DNA from 2 places in the Streptomyces spinoverrucosus genome. Region 2 is predicted to be linked to the other one. Evidence: predicted binding sites of a transcription regulator. Region 2 holds the regulator's gene; the other holds the start of a gene.
The links. The regulator HspR, encoded in region 2, represses chaperone genes until heat shock. The targets are predictions, from matches to a motif close to TTGAGNNNNNNNNNCTCAA.
Positions count from the first base shown of each region.

Region 1: the regulator HspR is predicted to act here: its motif matches at 5,771-5,789, upstream of dnaK (molecular chaperone DnaK).

Region 1 covers NZ_JADPZX010000001.1:1,066,302-1,074,091, forward strand. Annotated here, with positions in the region: gene I2W78_RS04865 (class I SAM-dependent methyltransferase) at 1-711, opposite strand, end outside; gene I2W78_RS04870 (4a-hydroxytetrahydrobiopterin dehydratase) at 719-1,024, opposite strand; gene I2W78_RS04875 (helix-turn-helix domain-containing protein) at 1,219-2,037, shown strand; gene I2W78_RS04880 (helix-turn-helix domain-containing protein) at 2,103-2,969, shown strand; gene I2W78_RS04885 (SAM-dependent methyltransferase) at 3,018-3,818, shown strand; gene dnaK (molecular chaperone DnaK) at 3,859-5,724, opposite strand; gene I2W78_RS04895 (OsmC family protein) at 5,926-6,351, opposite strand; partial or broken gene I2W78_RS04900 (DUF2201 family putative metallopeptidase) at 6,425-6,616, opposite strand; gene I2W78_RS04905 (amino acid permease) at 6,730-7,790, opposite strand, start outside.
Region 2 covers NZ_JADPZX010000001.1:3,949,401-3,957,190, forward strand. Annotated here, with positions in the region: gene I2W78_RS17775 (sugar ABC transporter substrate-binding protein) at 1-629, opposite strand, end outside; gene I2W78_RS17780 (PA14 domain-containing protein) at 926-3,346, shown strand; gene I2W78_RS17785 (heat shock protein transcriptional repressor HspR) at 3,410-3,865, opposite strand; gene dnaJ (molecular chaperone DnaJ) at 3,874-5,049, opposite strand; gene grpE (nucleotide exchange factor GrpE) at 5,083-5,733, opposite strand; gene dnaK (molecular chaperone DnaK) at 5,730-7,568, opposite strand; gene I2W78_RS17805 (MraY family glycosyltransferase) at 7,663-7,790, opposite strand, start outside.

The DNA.
Region 1 (7,790 bases), 2.9 Mb from region 2:
CCACGGGTCCGGGCGGGGGCGGTCCTGGTCGGGGAGTTCGGCGAGGCGGGTGGCGAAGTCGTCGGCGAGGGGGTGACCGGGCGGGAGGGTGACGAACCAGCCGCGGCGCAGGTCGGCGATGGTGCGGCGGGGGCTGCGCCCCTGGCCCCGCCCCGGGAAGCGGGCCCGTCCGGCGGGCAGGAGACCGTGTTCGGCGGCGTACGACTCGACGGCGGCCGAGGTGTCCAGGGCGGGGCTGCGGGGGCGGGAGGCGAGGATGGCATCGATGTCACTGCCGACGTTGTGGGCGGCGGCCTTGTCGACCGTCGTGACGTAGACGCCGCCGGGGCGCAGCACGCGGGCGCACTCGGCGACGGCGGCCCTGACGTGCTCCGGCCGTCGCAGCAGGTGCAGCAGCCACACGCTGGTGACGGCGTCGAACTCCCCGTCCCGGAAGGGCAGTCGGTGGCAGTCGGCGAGGACGACGGCGCCGGGCAGGCGGGCGGCGGCATGGCGTGCCATGGCGTACGTCAGGTCGGCGCCCGTCACCCGCGTCCCGGGCCGGGCCGCCGCGAGCCGCCGGGTCACGATGCCGGTGCCGCAGGCCACGTCGAGCAGCTTGCGCGTCTGCCGCGGTACGAGGCTCAGCACGCCCTCCGCGGCGGCGGCCGCCCTGGGCTCGCCGCCCCGGGAGGCGTCGTACCGCTCGGCCTCGTCGGTGTAGTCCAGCACCGTGCGCTCAGCCGGCGCCGTGCGCGGGGGCGAGGGCCTCCACCCGCTCGGCGAGCTTGAAGTCCATCCGCGTCACCTTGCCGCCGGCGCTGTGCGTGCTGACGGTGAGGGTGACGGTGTTGTAGCCGAGGGTGAGGTCGGAGTGGTGGTTGAGCTCCTCCTGGACCTGGGCGATGTGCACGACCAGGGCCGTCGCCGCCAGGTGCGAGCCGAGTCGGTAGGAGCGGGTGAGCCGGTCGCCGTCGAGCGACCAGCCGGGCAGCTCCGCCAGCCGGTCCTCGATCTCCTTCTGCGACAGCGGTTCGACGGGCATGAGGTCGCTCCCTTCGTGGATGTCGCGTACCCGTTCAGCGTGCCACAGGCGGGCGGCTGCGGCCCTGGTCAGGACGGTGCCGATGATCGGGAACGGTCAGGAACGCGCACATTCGGCCGCGAGATCGTCAGCGAGCGCAGCCGGCGCGTGAACCCCGTCTCGTTCATCGGCCCTCCTCGACTACGGTCGTAGGCATGACCACGCTCCCGTCCGCGCACGGCACCCCCGCCGACCAGGGCGTCGGCCCGCTGCTACGGGCCTGGCGGGAGCGGCGGCGGATCAGTCAGCTGGAGCTGGCGTCGCGGGCGGGCTCCTCGGCGCGGCACATCAGCTTCGTCGAGACGGGCCGCTCCCGCCCCAGCGAGGAGATGGTGCTGAAACTGGCCGAGCACCTGGACATCCCCGTGCGGGAGCACAACGCGCTGCTGCTGGCGGCCGGTTACGCCCCGCGCTACCCGCGGACGCCCCTGGACGACCCGGCGCTGGACGCCCTGCGCGAGGGCATGGAACGGCTGATCCGCGGCTACGAGCCGTACCCGGCGCTGGTGCTGGACGCGACGTACAACGTGCTGGCCGCCAACCGGGGCGTCACCATGCTGCTGGAGGGCCTCCCGGAGTCCCTGCTCGGTCAGCCGCCGAACGTCATGCGGCTGACCCTGCACCCGGAGGGCCTGGCGCCGCGCATCCGTAACTTCCGTGACTGGCGGGCGCATCTGCTCGCCCAGATGGAGCGGCAGATCGCGCTCCACCGCTCGGCGGCGCTGCGGGAGTTGTACGAGGAGGTGGCCGCGTATCCGGTGCCCGAGTCGGCGACCGGTGACGAACCGGCCGAGCGCGTCCCCTACTTCGCGCTGCCGATGCGGATCGAGCACGAGGGCCGGACCCTGTCGTTCGTCTCGTCGATCTCCACGTTCAACACCCCCATGGACGTGACCGTCGCCGAACTGGCCATCGAGACACTGCTTCCGGCCGACCCGGCGACGGTCAAGTACCTTCACTCGCTGCTGCCCTGACAAGCGGAACGTGACACACTGCTCGCATGCTTTCGGCTGCTTTCGGCGCGTAGGGGAGGCGTGGCGTGAGTGAGCGGCGGGCCGCGCCCACCGTGGGCCAGGTGGTTCTCGGAAAGCGTCTGCAGGAGCTGCGCGAGGCAGCCGGTCTGGGGCGCGAGGAGGCCGCCCGCGTCCTGCGGGTGGCCCCGGCGACCGTACGGCGGATGGAGACGGCCGAGGTCGCGCTCAGGATCCCGTACCTGCAGATCCTGCTGCCCGCCTACGGCGTCCCCGAGGACGAGGTGACGGCGTTCGTCGCGCTGGCCGAGGAGGCGAACCAGCCGGGCTGGTGGCAGCGGTTCAGCGATGTGCTGCCGGACTGGTTCAGCCTGTTCGTCAGCCTGGAGGGCGCCGCCCGGCTGATCCGCTCCTACGAGCCGCACTTCGTGCCCGGACTGCTCCAGACGGAGGACTACGCCCGTGCCGTGCTGGAGGCCGGGACGATCGGGCAGTCCGGCGGTGCGGAGATGATCGAACGGCATGTCTCCCTGCGCATGGCCCGGCAGGAGCTGCTGCGCCGGCCCGACCCGCCGCACCTGTGGGTGATCATGGACGAGACGGTCCTGCGCCGCCCGGTGAGCACACGCCGTGAGGTCATGGGCGCCCAGCTGGACCGGCTGCTGGAGGCCGCCGAGAGCGACCGGGTCACGCTCCAGGTCGCCGAGTTCGCCCGGGGCCCGCATCCGGGGACGTACGCGCCCTTCTCCCTGTTCCGCTTCGCCGAGGCTGAGCTGCCGGACATGGTCTTCACCGAGTACCTGACCGGCGCCCTGTATCTCGACTCCCGCAGCGAGGTCTCCGCGCACCTGGAGGTGCTGGACCACATGACCGCGCACGCCGCGTCGGCCCAGCGCTCCAAGAAAATCCTCCAGGAGTACCGCGGGGGCGTGTGACCCACGCCCTTGAGCCATCCCCGACACACGACGAGGAGACCGCACCGCATGACCGGATCCGACGCCGAGTCCACCCGGATCGACACCAGCCGACCGCATCCGGCCCGGGTCTACGACTGGTGGCTGGGCGGCAAGGACAACTACCCGGTGGACGAGGAACTGGCCCGCAGGATCCTCGCCGTGGACCCGACGGTGCTGCGCGGGGCGCGCGCCAACCGCCGGTTCATGCACCGGGCGGTGCGCACGGTCGCCCGGGCCGGGATCCGCCAGTTCCTGGACATCGGCACCGGTATCCCCACCGAGCCCAACCTGCACCAGGTGGCGCAGGGCATCGCGCCGGAGTCCCGGGTGGTGTACGCGGACAACGACCCGATCGTCCTCCGGCACGCGCAGGCCCTGCTGCACGGCTCAGCCGAGGGTGCCACCGCCTACGCGCACGCCGACGTACGCGACCTCGACACCCTGCTGCGGCGGGCGGGCGAGACGCTGGACTTCGACCGGCCGGTCGCGCTGTCGCTGGTCGCGCTCACCCACTACCTCGACGACGAGGTGTACGGGCTGCTGAAGCAGTACGTCGACGCGCTCGCCCCGGGCAGCCACCTGATCGTCTCCCAGGTCACTGCCGACCTCAGCCCCGAGGCCGTCGAGAAGGCCGCGGACAATTTCCGGCGCACCGGCACGCCGTTCTTCCCGCGCTCCCTCGCCGAGTTCTTCCGCTTCTTCGACGGGCTGGAGCTGCTCGGCCCCGGCGTCATCCCCGTCCACGGCTGGCGGCCGGAGCCGGAGGATGTCGCCGCGCAGGCGGAGGGAGTCGTGCCGGTGTACGCGGGCGTGGCCCGCAAGCCCTGACCGGCTGGCGGGCACGCGGGCCTGACGGGCGGGCGGGGCCCTACGCCGCTCCGCCCTTGGTGTCCTTCTCGTCGTCGACGATCTCCGCGTCTACGACGCCCTCCTCGTCCTGCGGTGCGGTGCGCTCCCCGGTGGTGCCCTCCGTGGGGGTCTGCTGGGCCTGGGCGTACATGGCCTGGCCCATCTTCTGGCTGACGGTGGCGAGTTTCTCGACGCCGGTGCGCAGTTCGCTGGTCTCGGCGTTGCGTTCCAGCGACTGCTTCAGGTCCGTGACCGCCGACTCCACCTCCGACTTGGTGTCGGCCGGCACCTTGTCCTCGTTCTCGCGGAGGAACTTCTCCGTCTGGTAGACGAGTTGTTCGGCCTGGTTGCGGGTCTCGGCGGCCTCGCGGCGATTGCGGTCCTCCTCGGCGTACTGCTCGGCCTCCCGCATCATGCGGTCGATGTCGTCCTTGGGGAGGGCCGAGCCGCCGGTCACGGTCATCTTCTGTTCGCGGCCCGTGGCCAGGTCCTTCGCGGAGACGTGCATGATCCCGTTGGCGTCGATGTCGAACGCGACCTCGATCTGCGGGACGCCGCGTGGGGCCGGCGGCAGCCCGGTGAGGTCGAAGACGCCGAGCTTCTTGTTGTACGCGGCGATCTCACGTTCGCCCTGGTAGACCTGGATGCCGACCGAGGGCTGGTTGTCGGCGGCCGTGGTGAAGATCTCCGAACGCCGGGTGGGGATGGTCGTGTTGCGTTCGATGAGCTTGGTCATGATGCCGCCCTTGGTCTCGATGCCCAGGGACAGCGGGGTGACGTCGAGGAGCAGCACGTCCTTGACGTCGCCGCGGATGACACCGGCCTGGAGGGTCGCGCCGACGGCCACCACCTCGTCCGGGTTGACGCCCTTGTGCGGGTCCTTGCCGGTGAGTTCCTTGACCAGGTCGGTGACGGCGGGCATCCGGGTGGAGCCGCCGACGAGGATGACGTGGTCGACCGCCGAGAGCTTGATGTTCGCGTCCTTGACCGCCTGGTGGAAGGGGGTCTTGCAGCGGTCGAGGAGGTCGGAGGTGAGCTCCTGGAACTGGGCGCGGGTGAGCTTCTCGTCGAGGTGCAGGGGGCCCTCGGCGGAGGCGGTGATGTAGGGCAGGTTGATCGTCGTCTCGGTGGAGCTGGACAGCTCGATCTTGGCCTTCTCGGCGCCCTCGCGGAGCCGCTGGAGCGCCATCTTGTCGTTGCCGAGGTCGATGCCGTACTGCCCCTTGAACTTCTTGACGAGGTGCTCGACGATCCGCTGGTCCCAGTCGTCGCCGCCGAGGTGGGTGTCGCCGTTGGTGGCCTTGACCTCGATCACGCCGTCGCCGATTTCGAGGAGCGAGACGTCGAAGGTGCCGCCGCCGAGGTCGAAGACGAGGACGGTCTGCTCCTCGCCCCGGTCGAGGCCGTAGGCGAGGGCTGCGGCCGTGGGCTCGTTGATGATCCGCAGCACCTTCAGGCCGGCGATCTCCCCGGCCTCCTTCGTCGCCTGCCGCTGGGCGTCGTCGAAGTAGGCGGGCACGGTGATCACCGCGTCCGTGACGTCCTCGCCGAGATACGCCTCTGCGTCCCGCTTCAGCTTCTGCAACACCCGTGCCGACAGCTCCTGGGCCCGGTAGCGGGTGCCGTCCACGGAGCCCTGCTCGGGGAACCGCCAGTTCGCGTCGCCCATGTGCCGCTTCACGGAGCGCGCTGTGCGCTCGACGTTCGTCACGGCCTGCCGCTTGGCGACCTCTCCGACGAGTACCTCGCCGTTCTTGGCGAAGGCCACGACCGACGGTGTGGTCCTGGCCCCCTCCGCGTTGGCGACAACCGTGGGTTCGCCGCCTTCCAGAACGGCCACCACCGAGTTCGTGGTCCCGAGATCGATACCGACCGCGCGTGCCATCGCTGTCCCCTTCCGCCAGGGAGCCTCTTGAAGTCCAGCACAAAACTTGAGTGGGCTCTTGTCAATGGGGCCGTGTGGTCATACGGGTACATACCCGGGCAGGGCCCGGTCAGTCGGCTCTGGGCTCGCCGGCGGGCACGCCACGGCGCACAACGTTCAGGCCGCCCCCGGAGGGACGGCCTGTGTCAGGTTCCGCTCGGATCAGGTGAGCTTCGCCGACAGGGTGATCGGGACGGCCTTCAGTGCCTGGCTGACCGGGCAGTTGGCCTTGGCGCCCTCGGCGGCGGCGACGAACGCGTCGTTGTCCAGGCCGGGGACCGTGCCCTCGACGGTGATGTGGATGCCGGTGATGCCCTCACCGGGCTGGAAGGTCACGTCGGCCGAGGTGACGAGCTTGGTGGGCGGGTTGCCGGCACCGGTCAGACCGTGCGACAGCGCCATGGAGAAGCAGCTGGAGTGGGCGGCGGCGATCAGCTCCTCGGGGCTGGTCTTGCCGTTCGCCTGCTCGGCGCGCGACGGCCACGACACCGGCTGCTGGCCGATGCCGGAGGAGTCGAAGGTGACGACGCCGTTGCCCTCGAGCAGGTTGCCTTCCCAGACGGTGTGTGCGGAGCGCGTGGTTGCCACGGTTGTTCCTTTCGCATGCTCTCGATGCGACCCCGTTTCCGGGCTCTCGGCCCCTATCCGATCACATTCCGGCTCACCGCACGCGGAACACCGGTCCACGCGCGGTGAACGGCAGTCGGGCACCTTGGGGAATCAGGTAGGCGTGCTCACGCCGTACCCGCAGCACATCGCACCAGCCGTCGGTGATCACCAGCACCGGCGCGCCCGGCGGGAAGTCCTCCGCCCGGTGCAGCAGGTCGATCCCGGGCTGCAGCACGATGGAGCCCTCGGGGAGTGCGTAGGCGCCGATCCGGCGGGTCCAGGAACAGGCAGTACGGCTCGTCACGGACGATCGCCTCCCGGTGCAGCTTTTGTTCTTCGTCAGCGGGTGCGTGGGGGTTACTCGCGCAGTTCCCCGCGCCCCTTGAGGCCTGCTGTCATCACGGCGTAGACCAGTACCCCTGCGAACAGGAACAGGACTCCCTGGTACACCGCCGCGTAGCCTGCTCCCGCTACCAGCCACATCGAGAAGGCGGCTGCCACTGAGGCGACCAGCGCGTCCCGGACCAGGCGTCCGCGGTCGACCAGTTCCCGTCGGCCCGCGACGAGGTGGAACAACTGGGCAGCCGTCGCCAGCAGATACGGGACCGTCGCCGTGAACGTCGTGACCAGGACCAGGACCTCGAAGACCTTCGCCGAGCCGAACGTGTAGTTGTAGACGGTCAGCAGGGAGGCGAGGACGACCGTCACGCCGACGCCGAAGGTGGGCACGCCGCGCTTCTTGCGGGCGAACGCCGCCGGGAACAGGCCGTCCTTCGCGGCCGCGTGCGGGGTCTGGGCGCTGAGCAGCGTCCAGCCGTTGAGGCAGCCGGTCATGGAGACCAGCGCGGCGAGCGCGACCGCCCAGCCGCCCCAGCCGCCGCCGAACATGGCGTTCACGGCGTCGGAGAAGGGCGCGGTGGAGTTCACCAGCTCGTCGTGCGCGACCGTGCCGAAGACCGCGAGCGTGCCCAGCAGGTAGACCAGCGCGGCGCCCGCGGTGCCGATGACGGTGGCCCGTGCGACGTTGCGGCGCGGGTTCTCGACCTCCCCGGCGCTGACGGCCGCGGACTCGACGCCGAGGTAGGAGAAGAGCAGGATCGCGGCGGAGGCCGAGACCGCGCCGATCGCGCTGCCGTCGCCGGTGTGGAACGGGCCGAGGTTGTCGGCGTCGAAGAAGAACAGCCCGCCGACCGCGACGAGCAGCAGCGGCGCGAACTTCAGCACGGTCGAGACCAGCTGGACGGCACCGACGTAGCGGGTGCCCGCGAAGTTGGCGAGGGCCGGCAGCCACTGGATGACCAGCGCGGCGAGACAGGCGGTCCAGCGGTGGTCGTTCACCGGGATCAGGACGTCGAGGTAGCCGACGGCGGCGACGGCGAGCGCCGCGTTGGACACCCAGGTGGTGATCCAGTAGGCCC
Region 2 (7,790 bases):
CAGTCCTTGGTGTCGAAGGACTGGGCGATCGTCACCTTGCCGTTCAGCTCGGACAGCGCGCCCTGCTTGAACTGCTTGGCGTTCGGGTCGGTGGGCGAGCCGTTCATCATGACGATCTTGTCGGAGCTGTCGATGTCGCCGCCCAGCGCCTCCAGGAGGGAGCGGCCCTGCACCTCGCCGACGAGTTCGTTGTCGAAGGAGATGTACGCGTCGATGGGGCCCTCGGCGAGCCGGTCGTAGGCGATGACCGGGATGCCCGCGTCCTTGGCCTTCTTCACCCCGCCGGCGATGGCGTGCGCGTCGACGGCGTCCAGCAGGATGACGTCGACCTGCTCGTCGATCATCTGCTGCAACTGACTGGCCTGCTTGTTGGCATCCGCGTCGGCGTTGGCGTACTCGACCTTGCCCTGGTTCTTGGTGAGCGAGGCCACCCGCTCCTTGATGATCGGGTAGTCGAACTTCTCGTACCGCGTGTTCGCCGTCTCCGGAAGCAGCAGGCCGACGGTGATGTCGTTGCCCTTGGTGGGGCTCGCGTCGCTGCTGTCGCCCGTCGCCTCCAGCACGCCACAGCCTGCCAGCGACAAGGTCAACGACGAGGCGACCACGGATATGGCGATACGACGACGCATGGAGGAGCCCACTTCTGCTGCTTTCCGTCAGGTGGCCGCGACGCTGCGGCCCGGATGACTGAAAAGCCAACGCGTCGGCGCCCCTCAGCGTCAAGGGAAACTACTTAACGAGATGGCAACATCACGTTCCGCTTAGGTCGTGAACACGGGGCGAAACACCCTCCCGAGAGCCCTTACAAGCCTTCCACGGACGGGGAGTTGGGTCGCACACGCGGGGCCGCACAACCAATCCCTTTCGCCACGAGTCGTGATCACGAGCGTGCTGCGCGCTCGTTCCGATTCCGACAGAGGACCGAATGAACCCAGCCAGACGCACGACGGCGGCAGCCGCCACGGCCGTCGTGCTCGCCACGGCGGGCGGCCTGCTCACCGGCGTCGCGGCCCCCGCCTCCGCCGCGGCATCCTGCACCTCCCCTGTCCTCAAACGGCAGTTCTGGGCGAACACCAAGTTCTCCGGCACCCCGAAGCGGACCGACTGCGACAGCGTGGTCAGCGAGAACTGGGGTACCAAGGCGCCCGCTTCGGGCCTGCCGAAGGACGGGTTCGCAGTCCGCTGGTCGGTCACCCGGGACTTCGGCTCCGGCGGCCCGTTCACCTTCACGGCGTCCGCCCAGGACGGGATACGGGTGTATCTCGACGGCGAGCTCAAGGTGAACCTGTGGAAGAACGTGTCGAGGACCGTCACGAAGACGGTCAACCTCACCATCTCCAAGGGCTCACACAGCCTGCGCGTCGACTACGTCAACTGGACGGGCGCCGCGAACGTGAAGTTCGCCTACACGCCCCGGACATCACCGAGCGTCGACAAGGTCAGGCCGCTGACGCCGACCGGCGCGGCCGTCTCGTACGACACCACGACCCGCAAGGCCAAGGTCACCTGGGCGCGGAACAAGGAGATGGACCTCGCCGGTTACCGCGTCTACCGCCGGCTGAAGACCGGGGGCAGCTGGACGCGGCTGGCCGGTACCACGGCCACCTCGTACACCGACGCCCCGCCCGCCACCGGGCAGGCCTTCGCCTACCAGGTGCGCGCCCACGACAAGGCGGGCAACGAGTCGAGCGGCAGCGCCGAACGGTCCGTCACCACCGTCGACAGGACGCCGCCCGCCGCGCCGTTCGTCGAGCAGGACGTCTGCGCGGTCGACGACAAGCTGGCGGGCCCGGAGCTCGTCACGACGGCCGCGAACCAGGCCGACATCGCCTGGTACCAGGCGCAGCGCAAGGACGCCGCCACCGGTGCGTGGATCACCGTCCACGAGGGCCCGAAGGGCTTCGTCTGCGACGCCGGGCAGCCGGCCGACGGCAGCAAGGTCACGTACCGCGGTCGGGCCCGGGACGCGGCCGGCAACTGGTCCGCGTACTCCGCCGCCACGACGCTCACCCTCTGGGACACGGTTCCGCCGAAGGCCCCCGCGAACCTTCGCATCGCGTACGAGGCGGGCGTACCGCACCTGGTGTGGACGCCGGTCGCGGACGCGGCGACGTACGAGGTGCTTCAGTACGACCCGGCCACCGGCGCCTATGTGAACGCCCTCGACACCGCCACCACCACCGCGACCGATGTCGTGCCGCGGCAGAAGGTGGCCCTGGCGGACGAGTACCGGTACGCGGTCCGCGCGACGGACGCCAAGGGCAACGCCTCCGGGCCCGCCGAGGTGACGCTGAGGATGGCGGACCGGCCCGAGGCGATCGCCCCGTACCGGCTCTACACCCGTTTGGTGTGGCAGAAGGGCGTGGACCTGGCCTGGCGCAGCGCCGACCCCTGGGCCGCCGACGAGCGGCACCTGCCGACGTATCAGATCGTCCGTACGGACCCCGTGACCGGGCAGAGCACGACCGTGGAGCAGTGCTCCCCGCCGATCACCGGCGAGGGTCCGCCGGAACCGCCCAACAGCTACACGTACGGCTCGGCGGACGCGCACGACCCCTCCTACGCGGGGGCCACCGAGGTCATCCACTCGCACTGTCTGGAAGGCACCGGTGCCTCCGAGACCACGTACGAGTACCGGATCGTCGTGGTCGACCGCTACGGGCACCGCTCCCGGCCGAGCGAGCCGGTCACCGCCACCACCGACGACACCCGGCGCCCCGCCCCGGTCACCGACCTGGCGGCCGAGGTCGTTCCGATGGGCGTCCGCCTCACCTGGAACCCCCCGGCCGACGACGACGTCATGGGCTACTACGTCTGGCAGGGCACCACCGACCCGGACACGGGCGAGACGGTGTGGAAGAAGAACTGCGTGACGAGCGACTCGCCGGCCGGGACCGAGATCCTCTGCCCGACGCTGCCGGACGGACGCGAGCACGTCTACCGGGTGGCCGCCACCGACCGCGAGTACTCGCACGAGGGGCCCGAGTTCTTCCATACGGCCGAGATCTCGGTCGCCCTCCCCGACACCCGCCCGCCGGGCTGGACCGGCACCGAGGTGCACACGGACCAGTACCCGGAGCTCTCCGTCCGCTGCGGCGACATCCTCTTCGACCCGCCGTGCGAGAACTGGACCGACTACCGCTACGAGCGGTGGGACCCGGCCACCGCCTCGTGGACCACACTCGCCACGGGCAAGGTCGACGCCCCGGAGTCCTACATGGACAACACGGTGCACGACGACGTGCTCGGCCTGTACTACTACCGGGCCGTGTACAGCGACGGCCCCGCCGGCAACGAGAAGGTCATGTGGGAGCGGGCGTACGGCATCTGGGAGAGCTGGCTCTGACCCGACATGGCAGGGGCCCGGAGGTTCGGGTGAACCTCCGGGCCCCTTCACATGTGCGCCTGACTAGGAGTCCTTTGCCTTCTTCGGCCGCCACACCACCAGCGCGCTCGTCTGCTGCACCTCCTGGTACGGCACCAGGTCGCGTCGGTAGGAGGCGTGCACGGCGGCCTCGCGCTGCTGCATCGCCGCCGCCGCGCCGTCCAGCGCGGCCTGGAGCTCCGCGACGCGGGACTGCAGGGCCGCGACCTGGTTCTCCAGTTCGATGATGCGTTTGATGCCGGCCAGGTTGATGCCCTCGTCCTGCGACAGCTGCTGCACCTGGCGGAGCAGCTCGATGTCACGGGCCGAGTAGCGGCGGCCGCGGCCGGCCGTGCGGTCCGGAGACACCAGGCCCAGGCGGTCGTACTGGCGCAGTGTCTGCGGGTGCAGGCCGGACAGCTGGGCCGCCACCGAGATGACGTAGACCGGGGTCTCCTCGGTCAGTTCATACGGGTTGCGTCGACGGCCGTTGGTGTCCATGGCTTGACTCATGCTCCCTTCGCGGCCTGGAACAGCTCCGCCCGCGGATCCTCGCCCGCGGTCGCCTCGCGATACGCCTCCAGCGCGTCACGAGCCTTCCCCGTCAGGTCCTTCGGGACACTCACCTCGACGGTGACCAGCAGATCGCCGCGGGTGCCGTCCTTGCGGACCGCGCCCTTGCCCCGCGCTCGCATCGTACGGCCGTTCGGCGTGCCCGGCGGCAGCTTCAGCGTGACCGAGGGACCACCGAGGGTCGGCACCTTGACCTCGCCGCCGAGGGCCGCCTCGGTGAACGTCACCGGGACGGTGACGGTGAGGTTGTCGCCCTTGCGGCCGAAGACCGGGTGCTCCTTGACGTGCACGACCACGTACAGGTCGCCCGCCGGGCCGCCCCGCTCACCGGGCGCGCCCTTGCCGCGCAGGCGGATGCGCTGCCCGTCCGACACCCCGGCCGGGATGCGCACCTGCATGGTGCGGGACGATTTGGCGCGTCCGCTGCCCTTGCAGACCTCGCAGGGGTTCTCCGCGATCAGGCCGCGGCCCTTGCAGTCCGGGCACGGGTCAGTGAGGGAGAAGCCGCCGCCGGAGCCGCGCGCCACCTGCCCGGTGCCGACGCACGTCGGGCACACGCGCGGTGTGCCGTTGGCGTCGCCGGTGCCGGAGCAGGCCTTGCACGGCGCCTGCGAGGACATCCTGAGCGGGACGGTCGCGCCCTCGATCGCCTCGGTGAAGCTGAGGGTGACCTCGGACTCGATGTCCTGGCCGCGCCGCGGCTGGGTCCGGGTGCCGGTCGCGCCGCCCCGGTTGAACAGGCCCCCGAAGACGTCACCGAGTCCGCCGCCGAAGCCGCCGGCCCCCTGGCCCTGGGTGCCGCCTCCGAAGAGGTCGCCCAGGTCGAAGTTGAACGAGCCGCCGCCGGCGCCGGGGCCCGGACGGAAGCCGCCGTTGCCGAACAGGGCGCGGGCCTCGTCGTACTCCTTGCGCTTCTTGGGGTCGCCGAGGACGTCGTTCGCCTCGGAGATCTCCTTGAAGCGTTCCTCGGCCTTGACGTTGCCCTTGTTGGCGTCCGGGTGGTACTCGCGGGCGAGCTTGCGGTACGCCTTCTTGATCTCGGCCTCGGTGGCGTCCTTGGGGACGCCGAGGACCTTGTAGAAGTCCTTCTCGATGAAGTCCTTGGTGCTCATCCTCGACGTCCCTCCTTCCTCATCCGTTCAACGTCAGCCCTCGTCCGGGCCACCGTTCTCCTTGTCGTCGGCCTTCGTCTCGCTCTCCTCGGCGGGCTTCACGGTCTGCGCGCCCGGCTGGGGCTCGGCGACGGCCACCCGCGCGGGGCGGATGGTGCGCTCGCCGATGCGATACCCCGGCTGGAGGATCGCGACGCAGGTCGTCTCCGTGACGTCCGGCGCGTACGAGTGCATCAGGGCCTCGTGGATCGTCGGGTCGAAGGGCTCGCCCTCCTTGCCGAACTGCTGCAGGCCCATCTTGGCCGCCACGGTCTCCAGCGACTCGCCGACGGACTTGAAGCCGCCGACCAGCTCGCCGTGCTCCCGGGCCCGCCCGATGTCGTCGAGCACCGGCAGCAGCTCGGTCAGGAGGTTCGCGACGGCGATCTCCTTGACCGTGATGCGGTCCCGCTCGACGCGGCGGCGGTAGTTCTGGAACTCGGCCTGCAGCCGCTGGAGGTCCGCCGTGCGCTCACCGAGCGCCGTACGCACCTGGTCCAGCTCTGCCACCAGGCCGGCGTTCTGGTTCACGTCCCCTGCCGTGGCCGCCCCCTCCTCCGGGGCGGCCTGCGGCTCGGCGTCGTCAGGAGTGGCGCCGGAGGGGACGTCGGGCTTCTCCTCGAAGCCCGGGGTCTCCTCCGTCACGCGGCACCGTCCTTGCGCTCGTCGTCCACGATCTCGGCGTCGACCACGTCGTCGTCGGCCTTGGGCTGCTCGGAGGCGCCGCCCGCGGCCGCCTGGGACGCCTGGGCGTCGGCGTACATGGCCTGGCCGAGCTTCTGGGACACGGCCGCGACCTTCTCGGTGGCCGTGCGGATCTCGGCGGTGTCCTCGCCCTTGAGCTTCTCCTTGAGCTCCTCGACCGCGGCCTCGACCTCGGTCTTGATCTCGCCGGGGACCTTGTCCTCGTTGTCCTTGAGGAACTTCTCCGTCTGGTAGACGAGCTGCTCGCCCTGGTTGCGGGTCTCGGCGGCCTCGCGGCGGCGGTGGTCCTCCTCCGCGTACTGCTCGGCCTCCTGGCGCATCCGGTCGACCTCGTCCTTCGGCAGCGAGGAGCCGCCGGTGACGGTCATCTTCTGCTCCTTGCCCGTGCCGAGGTCCTTCGCCGTGACGTGCATGATGCCGTTGGCGTCGATGTCGAAGGAGACCTCGATCTGCGGGACGCCGCGCGGCGCCGGGGGCAGACCGGTCAGCTCGAACATGCCGAGCTTCTTGTTGTAGGCCGCGATCTCGCGCTCGCCCTGGTAGACCTGGATCTGCACCGACGGCTGGTTGTCCTCGGCCGTGGTGAAGATCTCCGAACGCTTCGTCGGGATCGTGGTATTGCGCTCGATCAGCTTGGTCATGATGCCGCCCTTGGTCTCGATACCGAGGGACAGCGGGGTGACGTCGAGCAGCAGGACGTCCTTGACCTCGCCCTTGAGGACACCGGCCTGGAGCGAGGCGCCGATGGCGACGACCTCGTCCGGGTTCACACCCTTGTTGGCCTCCTTGCCGCCGGTCAGCTCCTTGACGAGCTCGGCGACGGCGGGCATACGGGTGGAGCCACCGACGAGGACGACGTGGTCGATCTCGTTGATGGAGACGCCGGCGTCCTTCATGACGTTGAAGAACGGGGTCTTGCAGCGCTCCAGCAGGTCAGCGGTGAGCTGCTGGAACTGGGCGCGGGTGAGCTTCTCGTCGAGGTGCAGGGGGCCCTCGGCGGACGCCGTGATGTACGGCAGGTTGATCGAGGTCTCGGTGGACGAGGACAGCTCGATCTTCGCCTTCTCGGCGGCCTCGCGCAGGCGCTGCAGCGCCATCTTGTCCTTGCTCAGGTCCACGCCGTGGCCGGACTGGAACTGCTTGACCAGGTAGTCGACGACGCGCTGGTCCCAGTCGTCACCACCGAGGTGGTTGTCACCGTTGGTGGCCTTCACCTCGACGACGCCGTCGCCGATCTCCAGCAGCGAGACGTCGAACGTACCGCCACCGAGGTCGAAGACCAGGATGGTCTGGTCGTCCTTGTCGAGGCCGTACGCCAGGGCGGCGGCGGTCGGCTCGTTGACGATGCGGAGCACGTTCAGACCGGCGATCTCGCCGGCCTCCTTGGTGGCCTGACGCTCGGCGTCGTTGAAGTACGCCGGGACCGTGATGACCGCGTCGGTGACCTTCTCGCCCAGGTAGGCCTCGGCGTCCCGCTTCAGCTTCTGCAGCACGAAGGCGCTGATCTGCTGCGGGTTGAAGGGCTTGCCGTCGAGCTCGATCTTCCAGTCGGTGCCCATGTGGCGCTTGACCGACCGGATGGTCCTGTCGACGTTGGTCACGGCCTGACGCTTGGCCACCTCGCCGACCAGCACCTCGCCGTTCTTGGCGAAGGCGACGACGGACGGCGTGGTCCTGGCGCCCTCGGCGTTGGTGATGACGGTGGGCTCGCCGCCCTCCAGAACGCTGACGACGGAGTTAGTCGTGCCCAGGTCGATGCCGACCGCACGTGCCATGGTTGATTCCTCCAGCTGACTTGAGTGGAACAGGCTCAAGTGTGCACGACGGCCGGGGCGGGGTCAACAGACCTGAGTCGGTGAGACTCAACTCTTATCCGTTCCTTACACGCAAGTGCCCTGTGACCTGCAAAGACGCAGGAGCGTGCGTGGAGGTTGCCGTCAGCGGGCCGCGCTTTTTCACCCGTAGCAGTGCTCCTACGAGGATCAGCGCGGCGCCCG